One region of the Streptomyces sp. NPDC050856 genome, then DNA from elsewhere that is predicted to be linked to it. Evidence: riboswitches for the same ligand, from Rfam matches in the RefSeq annotation. Region 1 holds a riboswitch; each other region holds the start of a gene.
What was found. Region 1 has a riboswitch for thiamine pyrophosphate ahead of AB0H53_RS08540 (thiamine ABC transporter substrate-binding protein). Riboswitches for the same ligand answer to the same signal wherever they lie in the genome.
Positions count from the first base shown of each region.

Region 1 (3,268 bases):
TTACAGCTCATGGCACCCCCCGCTCCGGGAGAACTTACCTTCGTCGCGCCGCGCGGAGCCAAGAAGCCGCCCCGGCACCTCGCCGACCTGACGCCCGCCGAGCGCAAGGAGGCGGTGGCCGCGATCGGCGAGAAGCCGTTCCGCGCCAAGCAGCTCTCGCAGCACTACTTCTCGCGGTACGCCCACGACCCGGCCCAGTGGACCGACATTCCGGCCGCCTCGCGCGAGAGGCTCGCCGGCGAGCTGCTGCCCGACCTCATGTCCGTCGTCCGGCACATCTCCTGTGACGACGACACCACCCGCAAGACCCTGTGGCGCCTGCACGACGGCACGCTGGTCGAGTCCGTGCTGATGCGCTACCCGGACCGCGTGACGATGTGCATCTCGTCGCAGGCCGGCTGCGGCATGAACTGCCCCTTCTGCGCCACCGGCCAGGCGGGCCTGGACCGCAACCTGTCGACCGCCGAGATCGTGCACCAGATCGTGGACGGCATGCGCGCCCTGCGCGACGGCGAGGTCCCCGGGGGCCCGGCCCGGCTGTCCAACATCGTCTTCATGGGCATGGGCGAGCCGCTCGCCAACTACAAGCGGGTCGTCGGAGCCATCCGCCGGCTGACCGACCCCGAACCGGACGGGCTCGGGCTCTCCCAGCGCGGCATCACCGTCTCCACCGTGGGCCTGGTCCCGGCCATGCTGCGGTTCGCCGACGAGGGCTTCAAGTGCCGTCTCGCCGTCTCGCTGCACGCGCCGGACGACGAGCTGCGCGACACCCTCGTCCCGGTCAACACGCGCTGGAAGGTGCGGGAGGTGCTGGACGCCGCCTGGGAGTACGCGGAGAAGTCCGGCCGCCGCGTCTCCATCGAGTACGCGCTCATCCGGGACATCAACGACCAGGCATGGCGCGGTGACCTGCTGGGCCGGCTGCTCAAGGGCAAGCGGGTGCATGTCAACCTGATCCCGCTCAACCCGACGCCGGGCTCCAAGTGGACCGCGTCGCGGCCGGAGGACGAGAAGGCGTTCGTCGAGGCGATCGCCGCCCACGGCGTACCGGTCACCGTGCGTGACACGCGCGGGCAGGAGATCGACGGCGCCTGTGGACAGCTGGCCGCCGCCGAGCGGTGAGCTTGTAGTCTTGGCTCGAGAACATCTTCATATTCCGACAGGGGAGCGCCACAGCGCTGAGAGTGCGGCACACGCCTGGGGAACCAGCGCGGGTGGCCGCAGACCCTCTGAACCTCGCCCAGGTCATTCTGGGTAGGAAGTTCGGTCGTTACTCGAGCTGTTGCGCCCTGCCCGCCGGAGACCCGGCGGGCAGGGCCGCGTCTTCTCCTGGCATACCCAGGAGGAATCTCAGTGAGCACCACCAGGAAGATCACGGTCGGCGCGCTGGCGGCCGCGCTGGGCGTCACCGCGCTCACCGCCTGCGGCGGCGGGTCCGGCGAGACCTCCGGCGACGGCGGCACGGGCTCGAAGACCGTCACGCTCGTCAGCCACGACTCCTTCAACGCCTCCCCGGCGGTCCTGAAGGAGTTCACGAAGCGGACCGGGTACACCGTCAAGGTCCTCAAGAGCGGTGACGCGGGCGAGGCCGTCAACAAGGCCGTCCTCACCAAGGGCGCCCCGCAGGGCGACGTCTTCTTCGGCGTCGACAACACCCTGCTCTCCCGGGCCCTCGACCACGGGCTCTTCGAGCCGTACGAGGCCAAGGGCCTGGACCGGATCCCCGAGGCCGTGCAGCTGGACAAGGACGAGCACCGGGTCACGCCCGTCGACACCGGCGAGATCTGCGTCAACTACGACAAGAAGTACTTCGCCGACAGGAAGCTGGCGCCGCCCAGCACCTTCGACGACCTCGCCGAGCCCGCCTACAAGGACCTGCTGGTGGTGGAGAACCCCGAGCGGTCCTCGCCCGGGCTCGGATTCCTGCTCGGCACGGCCGCCGAGTACGGGGACGAGGGCTGGCCGGACTACTGGAAGAAGCTCAAGGCCAACGGCGTCAAGGTGGTCGACAGCTGGGAGCTCGCCTACAACCAGGAGTTCTCCGGCTCGGCCGGCGGCAAGCAGGCCAAGGGCGACCGGCCGCTCGTCGTGTCCTACGCCTCCAGCCCGCCGGTGGAGGTGCTGTACGCCGAGCCGCGGCCCGCGCAGGCGCCGACCGGCGTGGCCACCGGCACCTGCTTCCGGCAGACCGAGTTCGCGGGGCTGCTGGCCGGCGCGAGGAACGAGGCCGGAGGCAAGGCGCTGATCGACTTCCTGATCAGCAGGACCTTCCAGGAGGACCTGCCGCTGCAGATGTTCGTGAACCCGGTCGCCAAGGACGCGAAGCTGCCCGAGCTGTTCACCGAGCACGGGGCCAGGATCGACAAGCCGCACACGGTCGCTCCCGACAGGATCGCCGAGAACCGCGAACAGTGGATCAAGACGTGGTCCTCGCTCGTGCTCAAGTGAGGGCCGGCGCGCGCGCGGCCGTCAGGGACGGAGCGGTACGTGGCGGGCTGCTGGCCCTGCCCGTCGTGTTCTTCGCCTTGTTCTTCGCCTACCCCGTCACCGCCATCGTCGGACGCGGGCTTCGGACCGAGGACGGCGGCTGGCGGTTCGGGCGGCTCGGTGAGGTGCTGAGCCGCCCGGACATCCTGGACGTGCTGTGGTTCACCACCTGGCAGGCCCTCGCCTCCACCGCGCTGACCCTGCTGCTCGCCCTGCCCGGCGCCTATGTCTTCGCCCGCCTCGACTTCCCCGGCAAGCAGCTGCTGCGGGCCGTGGTCACCGTGCCGTTCGTGCTGCCGACCGTGGTCGTCGGGACGGCCTTCCTGGCCGTGGTCGGGCGGGGCGGGCTGACCGACGGGCTGTGGGGCGTGCGGCTCGACACCACGGTGTGGGCGATCCTCCTCGCGCACGTCTTCTTCAACTACGCGGTGGTCGTGCGGACGGTGGGCGGCCTGTGGTCCCAGCTCGACCCGCGCCAGGAGGAGGCCGCCCGGGTGCTGGGCGCCTCCCGCTTCGGCGCGTGGCGGCGCGTCACCCTGCCCGCGCTCGGGCCCGCCGTGGCGGCGGCCGCGCTGATGGTCTTCCTCTTCACGTACACCTCCTTCGGCGTCGTACAGATCCTCGGCGGGCCCGCCTACGCCACGCTGGAGGCGGAGATCTACCGGCAGACCGCGCAGCTGCTCGACCTGCCCACGGCGGCGGTGCTGACACTGGTGCAGTTCGTGGCGGTGGGCGCCGTCCTCGCGGTCCACGCCTGGACGGTACGCAGGCGGGAGACCGC
Region 1 is NZ_JBFAGV010000006.1:213,006-216,273, forward strand. It holds gene rlmN (23S rRNA (adenine(2503)-C(2))-methyltransferase RlmN) at 10-1,122, shown strand; TPP riboswitch at 1,152-1,279, shown strand; gene AB0H53_RS08540 (thiamine ABC transporter substrate-binding protein) at 1,354-2,448, shown strand; gene AB0H53_RS08545 (iron ABC transporter permease) at 2,499-3,268, shown strand, end outside.

Region 2 (3,268 bases), on a different contig from region 1:
GGTCGCCGCGCCGGACCAGGGTGTCGGCCGCGGCGTGGTGCCCCGCGTACTGGACGAACCGGCCGAACTGCTCGGACCAGAAGTACGGCACCGGGTCATAGGGCCTCGGGGCCCCGCCCGCGATGCCTGCGGCGACCGTGCGCGGGCCCTGCAGGGCGTTGTCCCAGTGGTGCACCAGCAGCCGCTCGCCGTACCGGGCGGAGGGGAAGGAGGCGCAGTCGCCGACGGCGTACACATCGGGGACCGAGGTGCGCAGGTGCTCGTCGGCGGTGACCGCGCCGTCCGAGCCCAGCTCGATGCCGGACCCCGCCAGCCAGTCGGTGGCGGGCCTGGCTCCGATGCCGACGACCACCGCGTCGGCGGGCAGCAGCCGGCCGTCCTCCAGGGCGACCTCGCCCGGTTCGAGGTGGCCCACCCGCGCGCGGGTGAGGAGCTGGGCACCGCTCTCCTGGTACCACTCGGCCATCGGGGCGGCGACCTCGGCGGGCAGGGCACCGGCCAGCGGCAGGTCGGCGGCCTCCACCACGGTCACCGCGCACCCCGCCTCCCGGGCGGCGGTGGTGAACTCGGCGCCGATCCAGCCGGCGCCGACCACCACGATGTCGTGCCGCTCCGCCAGGACCGGCCGGAGCCGCTCGGCGTCGTCCAGGGTGCGCAGCAGGTGGACCCCGGGCACGCCGTCGGAGCCGGGCAGCGCGACGGGCCGGGCGCCGGTGGCGACGACCAGGACGTCGTAGGGGACGGGCCCGTCCCCGGTGTCCACCTCGTGCTCCTCGGCGCGTACGCCGGTGACCTCGACCCCGAGGCGCAGCTCGACGTCGAGCGACTCGAAGTCGATGTCGAAGGCCGAGCCCTCGGCCGTACCCAGCAGGACCGCCTTGGACAGCGGTGGCCGGTCGTAGGGCTGGTGCGGCTCCGCGCCGATCAGGAGCACCGGGCCGGTGAAGCCCTGTTCCCGGAGGGCCACGGCGGTCTGCACGCCCGCCATGCCCGCCCCGGCGATGACGACGCGCCGCTGCTGCTGGTTCCGCTCCTCGCTCACCCGGCCACCTTACGCAGGTGACGCGATGTCAGGAAGCCGATCGTCCGCCGCGCGCCCCACCCGTGAAGCCTCCCTTACCGCGTGGTGGGGGGTCGGTTAGTCTGGCCACCGCAGAGCACTCGCGGGAGCCCGGACGCACCGGGCTGAGAGGGAGGCTGGCCGGCCTCCGACCGTACGAACCTGATCCGGGTCATGCCGGCGAAGGGAGGGGCTGGACGCCCATGCATCCACGTACAGGATCGGATGTCCTCGTCATCGGGGGCGGGATCATCGGCCTGGTGACGGCCTGGCGGGCGGCGCAGCGCGGGCTGCGGGTCGCCGTCGCCGACCCCGAGCCGGGCGGCGGGGCCGCGCGGGTGGCGGCCGGCATGCTCGCCGCGGTCACCGAGCTCCACTACGGCGAGCAGACGCTGCTCGGGCTCAACCTGTCCTCCGCCCGCCGCTACCCGGACTTCGCCGCCGGGCTCCGGGAGGCCACCGGGCTGGACGTCGGCTACCGGGCGTGCGGCACGCTCGCCGTCGCCCTGGACGCCGACGACCGCGCCCACCTGCGGGAACTCCACGCCCTGCAACAGCGCTCAGGGCTGGACTCACAGTGGCTGACCGGCCGCGAGTGCCGGCGGCTGGAACCCATGCTGGCGCCCGGGGTGCGCGGCGGGCTGCGGGTGGACGGCGATCACCAGGTGGACCCCAGGCGGCTGGCGGCGGCCCTGGTCACGGCCTGTGAGCGGGCCGGTGTGGTCTTCCGGCGCGCCTGGGCGGACCGGCTGTCGGTGGTACGGGACCGGGCCGCGGGGGCGGTGCTCGCGGACGGCACGGCGCTCCACGCCGACCAGGTGGTGCTCGCCGCGGGCAGCCTGAGCGGTCGGCTCGGCGGCGTCCCGGACGGCGCGCTGCCGCCGGTGCGGCCCGTCAAGGGGCAGGTGCTGCGGCTGACGGTGCCGCGCCTCCGCGCGCCCTTCCTGAGCCGTACCGTCCGGGCCGTCGTCCGGGGCAGCCACGTCTACCTGGTGCCGCGTGAGAACGGCGAGCTGGTCGTGGGCGCCACCAGCGAGGAGCTGGGCTGGGACACCACGGTCACCGCCGGCGGGGTGTACGAGCTGCTGCGCGACGCCCATGAGCTGGTGCCCGGCATCACCGAGCTGCCGCTGACCGAGACCCGCGCGGGGCTGCGGCCCGGGTCGCCCGACAACGCGCCGCTGCTGGGGCCGTCCGCGCTGCCCGGGCTGCACCTGGCGACCGGCCATTACCGCAACGGGGTGCTCCTGACGCCCGTCACCGGTGACGTCATGGCCGAACTGCTGGTCACCGGCGAGCTGCCGGAGGAGGCCCGGGCGTTCAGCCCGGCCCGCTTCACCTCCGCCGCCGTCCCTTCCCCCGCCTCCTCCCCCGTTTCTCCCGCTTCCTCTCCCGCAGGAGTGTCATGAACGTCTCCGTGAACGGCGAGACGCGGCAGCTCGCCGCGCCCGTCACCCTGGACGCCCTGGTCGCCACCCTCACCGCCGCGCCGTCCGGTGTCGCCGCCGCCGTCAACGAGACGGTGGTCCCGCGCGGCCAGTGGGCCGGGACGCTGCTCGGTGACGGCGACCGGGTCGAGGTGCTCACCGCGGTCCAGGGGGGCTGAGCCGTGGCCGACGACCGTCTCACCATCGCCGGGACCACCTTCGACTCCCGGCTGATCATGGGTACGGGCGGAGCTCCCAGCCTCGACGTGCTGGAACGCTCGCTCGTCGCCAGCGGCACCGAGCTGACGACCGTGGCGATGCGCCGCCTCGACCCGACCGTCCAAGGCTCGGTGCTGTCCGTGCTGGACCGGCTGGGCGTCCGCGTGCTGCCGAACACGGCCGGCTGCTTCACCGCGGGCGAGGCGGTGCTGACCGCCCGCCTGGCGCGGGAGGCACTGGGTACGGACTGGATCAAGCTGGAGGTCGTCGCCGACGAGCGCACGCTCCTGCCGGACCCGGTCGAACTGCTCGACGCGGCCGAGACCCTGGTCGACGACGGCTTCACCGTGCTGCCGTACACCAACGACGACCCGGTCCTGGCACGGAAGCTGGAGGACGCCGGGTGCGCGGCGGTCATGCCGCTGGGCTCGCCGATCGGGTCCGGACTGGGCATCCGCAACCCGCACAACTTCCAGCTGATCGTGGAGCGGGCGAGCGTGCCGGTGATCCTGGACGCGGGCGCCGGGACGGCGTCCGACGCGGCGCTGGCCATGGAGCTGGG
Region 2 is NZ_JBFAGV010000017.1:94,246-97,513, reverse strand. It holds gene AB0H53_RS17655 (FAD-dependent oxidoreductase) at 1-1,042, opposite strand, end outside; TPP riboswitch at 1,154-1,266, shown strand; gene thiO (glycine oxidase ThiO) at 1,264-2,469, shown strand; gene thiS (sulfur carrier protein ThiS) at 2,466-2,666, shown strand; gene AB0H53_RS17640 (thiazole synthase) at 2,670-3,268, shown strand, end outside.
Region 2: another riboswitch for thiamine pyrophosphate. It lies ahead of thiO (glycine oxidase ThiO); the one in region 1 lies ahead of AB0H53_RS08540 (thiamine ABC transporter substrate-binding protein).

Region 3 (3,268 bases), on a different contig from region 1:
CCTGGACCTTCGGTCGTGAGCTGCTGGCGGACGGGATCCAAGCGCCCAGTGGCGAGGGCGATGTGCGCATCACGCCGTCCGGTGAGGGGGAGCACGCGGACGTCAGCATCCGCCTCCAGGTCGCCGGTGAACGCGCGCTGTTCCGCGCGACAGCGCACACCCTGGTGGCCTTCCTCGACCGGACCGACAGACTGGTGCCCTTGGGCAAGGAGTGCACGCTGGGCGACTTCGAGTGCAGCCTGGAAGAGGCGCTCGGCCGGATCCTGGCCGGCTGATCCCCGCCGCCCCTTCCCCAGGCCCCTCCGCCCCGGGTGCTGCGGCCGAAGCCCCTGGCCCACGACGTCTCTCGACCGAGGACCTCCGACCGAAACGCCTCGACCGAAGACCCTGGATCGAAGCCCTGGATCGAAGCCCTTCGGGCAGGGTCACTCCGCCACGGCGGCTTCGGCCGCGGAACGTCCCCGGCCGTCACTTCTTGCGGCGCCGGCCCCGGCCGCCGCGCGACGCCGGACCGGAGGCCCCGGCCGGCGACGGCCGGTCGGCGGAGACCACCAGGGCGGCCAGGGCCGTGGTCACCGGCACCGAGGCGACCAGCCCGATCGAACCGACCAGGGTCCGGACGATCTCCTCCGCCACCAGCTCGCTGTTGGCCACCGTCCCCACGCTGCTCTGGGCGATCGAGAAGAGCAGCAGCAGCGGAAGCGCCGCGCCCGCGTACGCCAGCACCAGGGTGTTGACCACCGAGGCGATGTGGTCCCGGCCGATCCGGATCCCCGCCCGGTACAGGGCGCGCGGTCCCATCTTCGGGTCGGCCTGGTGCAGTTCCCACACCGCCGAGGTCTGGGTGACCGTCACGTCGTCCAGCACGCCGAGCGAACCGATGATGACACCGGCCAGCAGCAGTCCCGACATGTCGATGTCGGGGTAGAGGCCATGGATCAGCCCGGTGTTGTCGTCGGTGTTGCCGGTCAGCGACGCCCAGCCGATGAAGAGCGAGCCCAGCAGCCCGATCAGCAGCAGCGAGATCAGCGTGCCGAGCACCGCGACCGAGGTGCGGGCGGTCAGGCCATGGCAGCTGTAGAGCGCGATCAGCATGATGGCGCTGGCCCCGATGACCGCCACGACCAGGGGATTGGAACCCTGGAGGATGGCCGGCAGGATGAAGAGGGTCAGGACGGCGAAGCTCACGGCGAGCGCCACCAGCGCCATCACCCCACGCATCCGGCCGACCGCCACCACCGCCAGCGCGAAGACGGCCGCGAGCAGCCCCATCGGCACCTTGCGGTCGACATCGGTGACCGAGTACTGGAGATCACGGGGAGCGTCGGGGGCGTACGCCACCACCACGCCCTGCCCCTCGGACAGCTGCCGGGGCGCGTCCGGCTGGACGACCTCGATGAAGGTGCGGCCCTTGTCCTTGCCGCTGGTGACCTCGACCGTCGCCTTCTTGCACAGGCCCTGCTGGGCGTTGACCGCCTCCCGTCCCTGGGGTGTCGTGGTGTCACCGGTGGGCGGGACCTGGGCGGCGTTCACGTCCTTGCAGTCCACCTTGTCGACGCGGACGACCTCGCCCTGCTCGGTCTGCCGGTCGAAGCCGACGCCGGTGCGCTCGTGCGCCGGTGCGCCGCCCGGCCACAGGACGGCGAGACCGACCAGTACCGCCGTGGCGAAGGGGATCAGCACCGCCGCGATCACCTTGCGCAGGTGCTGGGAGACGGGTGCGGCAGGCCCATGACTGTGGCTGTGGGCGTGGAGATGTCCGTCGGGCTCGGGGGTCTGATGGGAGGAAGTCACCGACCGATCATCGCAAGAACGGCGGGGGGCCTCTGTTCAGCGTGGCCGCCAGGACGCTAGCGTGGTGGCACTTTGCACACGCGGGAGCTCGGAGCACCGGGCTGAGAGGGCGCTGACCTCCGTACATCCGTACGGAAGCAGCTGCGCCGACCGCCGAACCTGTTACCGGGTAATGCCGGCGTAGGGAGTAGGTCACGATGACCGTATCGGACGCACGCACGCCTGCCTCGAACCAGAACGACGAGGCCGGGAAGTCCATCGGATGGCACAAGGGATACGTCGAGGGCTCCCGCCCCGACATCCGGGTGCCGGTCCGCAAGGTGCACCTCACCAATGGCAAGGACGTGACGCTGTACGACACCTCGGGCCCGTACACCGACCCGGCCGTCGACACCGATGTACGCCGGGGTCTGCCGCCGCTGCGGGAGAACTGGATCATCGGCCGGGGCGACACCGAGGAGTACGCCGGCCGCCCGGTCCGCCCCGAGGACGACGGACTCAAGCACACCTCGCCGCGCGGCGGGCTGCGCAACCTCGACGCGGTGTTCCCCGGACGGCCGCGCCAGCCGCGCCGGGGCCGGGACGGGCAGGCGGTGACACAGCTCGCGTACGCCCGCCGGGGCGAGATCACCCCGGAGATGGAGTACGTCGCGATCCGCGAGAACGTCTCGCCCGAGGTCGTGCGGGAGGAGATCGCCGCCGGGCGGGCCGTGCTCCCGGCCAATGTCAACCACCCGGAGATCGAGCCGATGATCATCGGCAAGCGGTTCCTGGTGAAGGTCAACGCCAACATCGGAAACTCCGCTGTCACCTCCTCCATCGAGGAGGAGGTGGAGAAGATGACCTGGGCGACGCGCTGGGGCGCGGACACGGTCATGGACCTCTCGACCGGCCGCAACATCCACACCACCCGTGAGTGGGTGCTGCGCAACTCCCCCGTCCCGATCGGGACGGTGCCGCTGTACCAGGCCCTGGAGAAGGTCGACGGCAAGGCCGAGGAACTGACCTGGGAGATCTACAAGGACACCGTCATCGAGCAGGCCGAACAGGGCGTCGACTACATGACGGTGCACGCCGGGGTGCTGCTGCGGTACGTGCCGCTGACCGCGCGCCGCAAGACCGGCATCGTCTCGCGCGGTGGCTCGATCATGGCCGCGTGGTGCCTGGCGCACCACAGGGAGTCGTTCCTGTACGAGAACTTCGAGGAGCTCTGCGAGATCCTCGCCGCGTACGACGTGACGTACTCCCTCGGTGACGGACTGCGGCCCGGCTCCATCGCGGACGCCAACGACGAGGCGCAGTTCGCCGAGCTGCGCACGCTCGGTGAGCTCAACCGGATCGCCAAGCGGCACAACGTACAGACGATGATCGAGGGCCCGGGGCATGTCCCGATGCACAAGATCAAGGAGAACATCGACCTCCAGCAGGAGATCTGCGAGGAGGCGCCGTTCTACACCCTCGGCCCGCTGACCAC
Region 3 is NZ_JBFAGV010000003.1:118,015-121,282, reverse strand. It holds gene AB0H53_RS03930 (SsgA family sporulation/cell division regulator) at 1-275, shown strand, start outside; gene AB0H53_RS03925 (YibE/F family protein) at 469-1,794, opposite strand; TPP riboswitch at 1,865-1,998, shown strand; gene thiC (phosphomethylpyrimidine synthase ThiC) at 1,992-3,268, shown strand, end outside.
Region 3: another riboswitch for thiamine pyrophosphate. It lies ahead of thiC (phosphomethylpyrimidine synthase ThiC); the one in region 1 lies ahead of AB0H53_RS08540 (thiamine ABC transporter substrate-binding protein).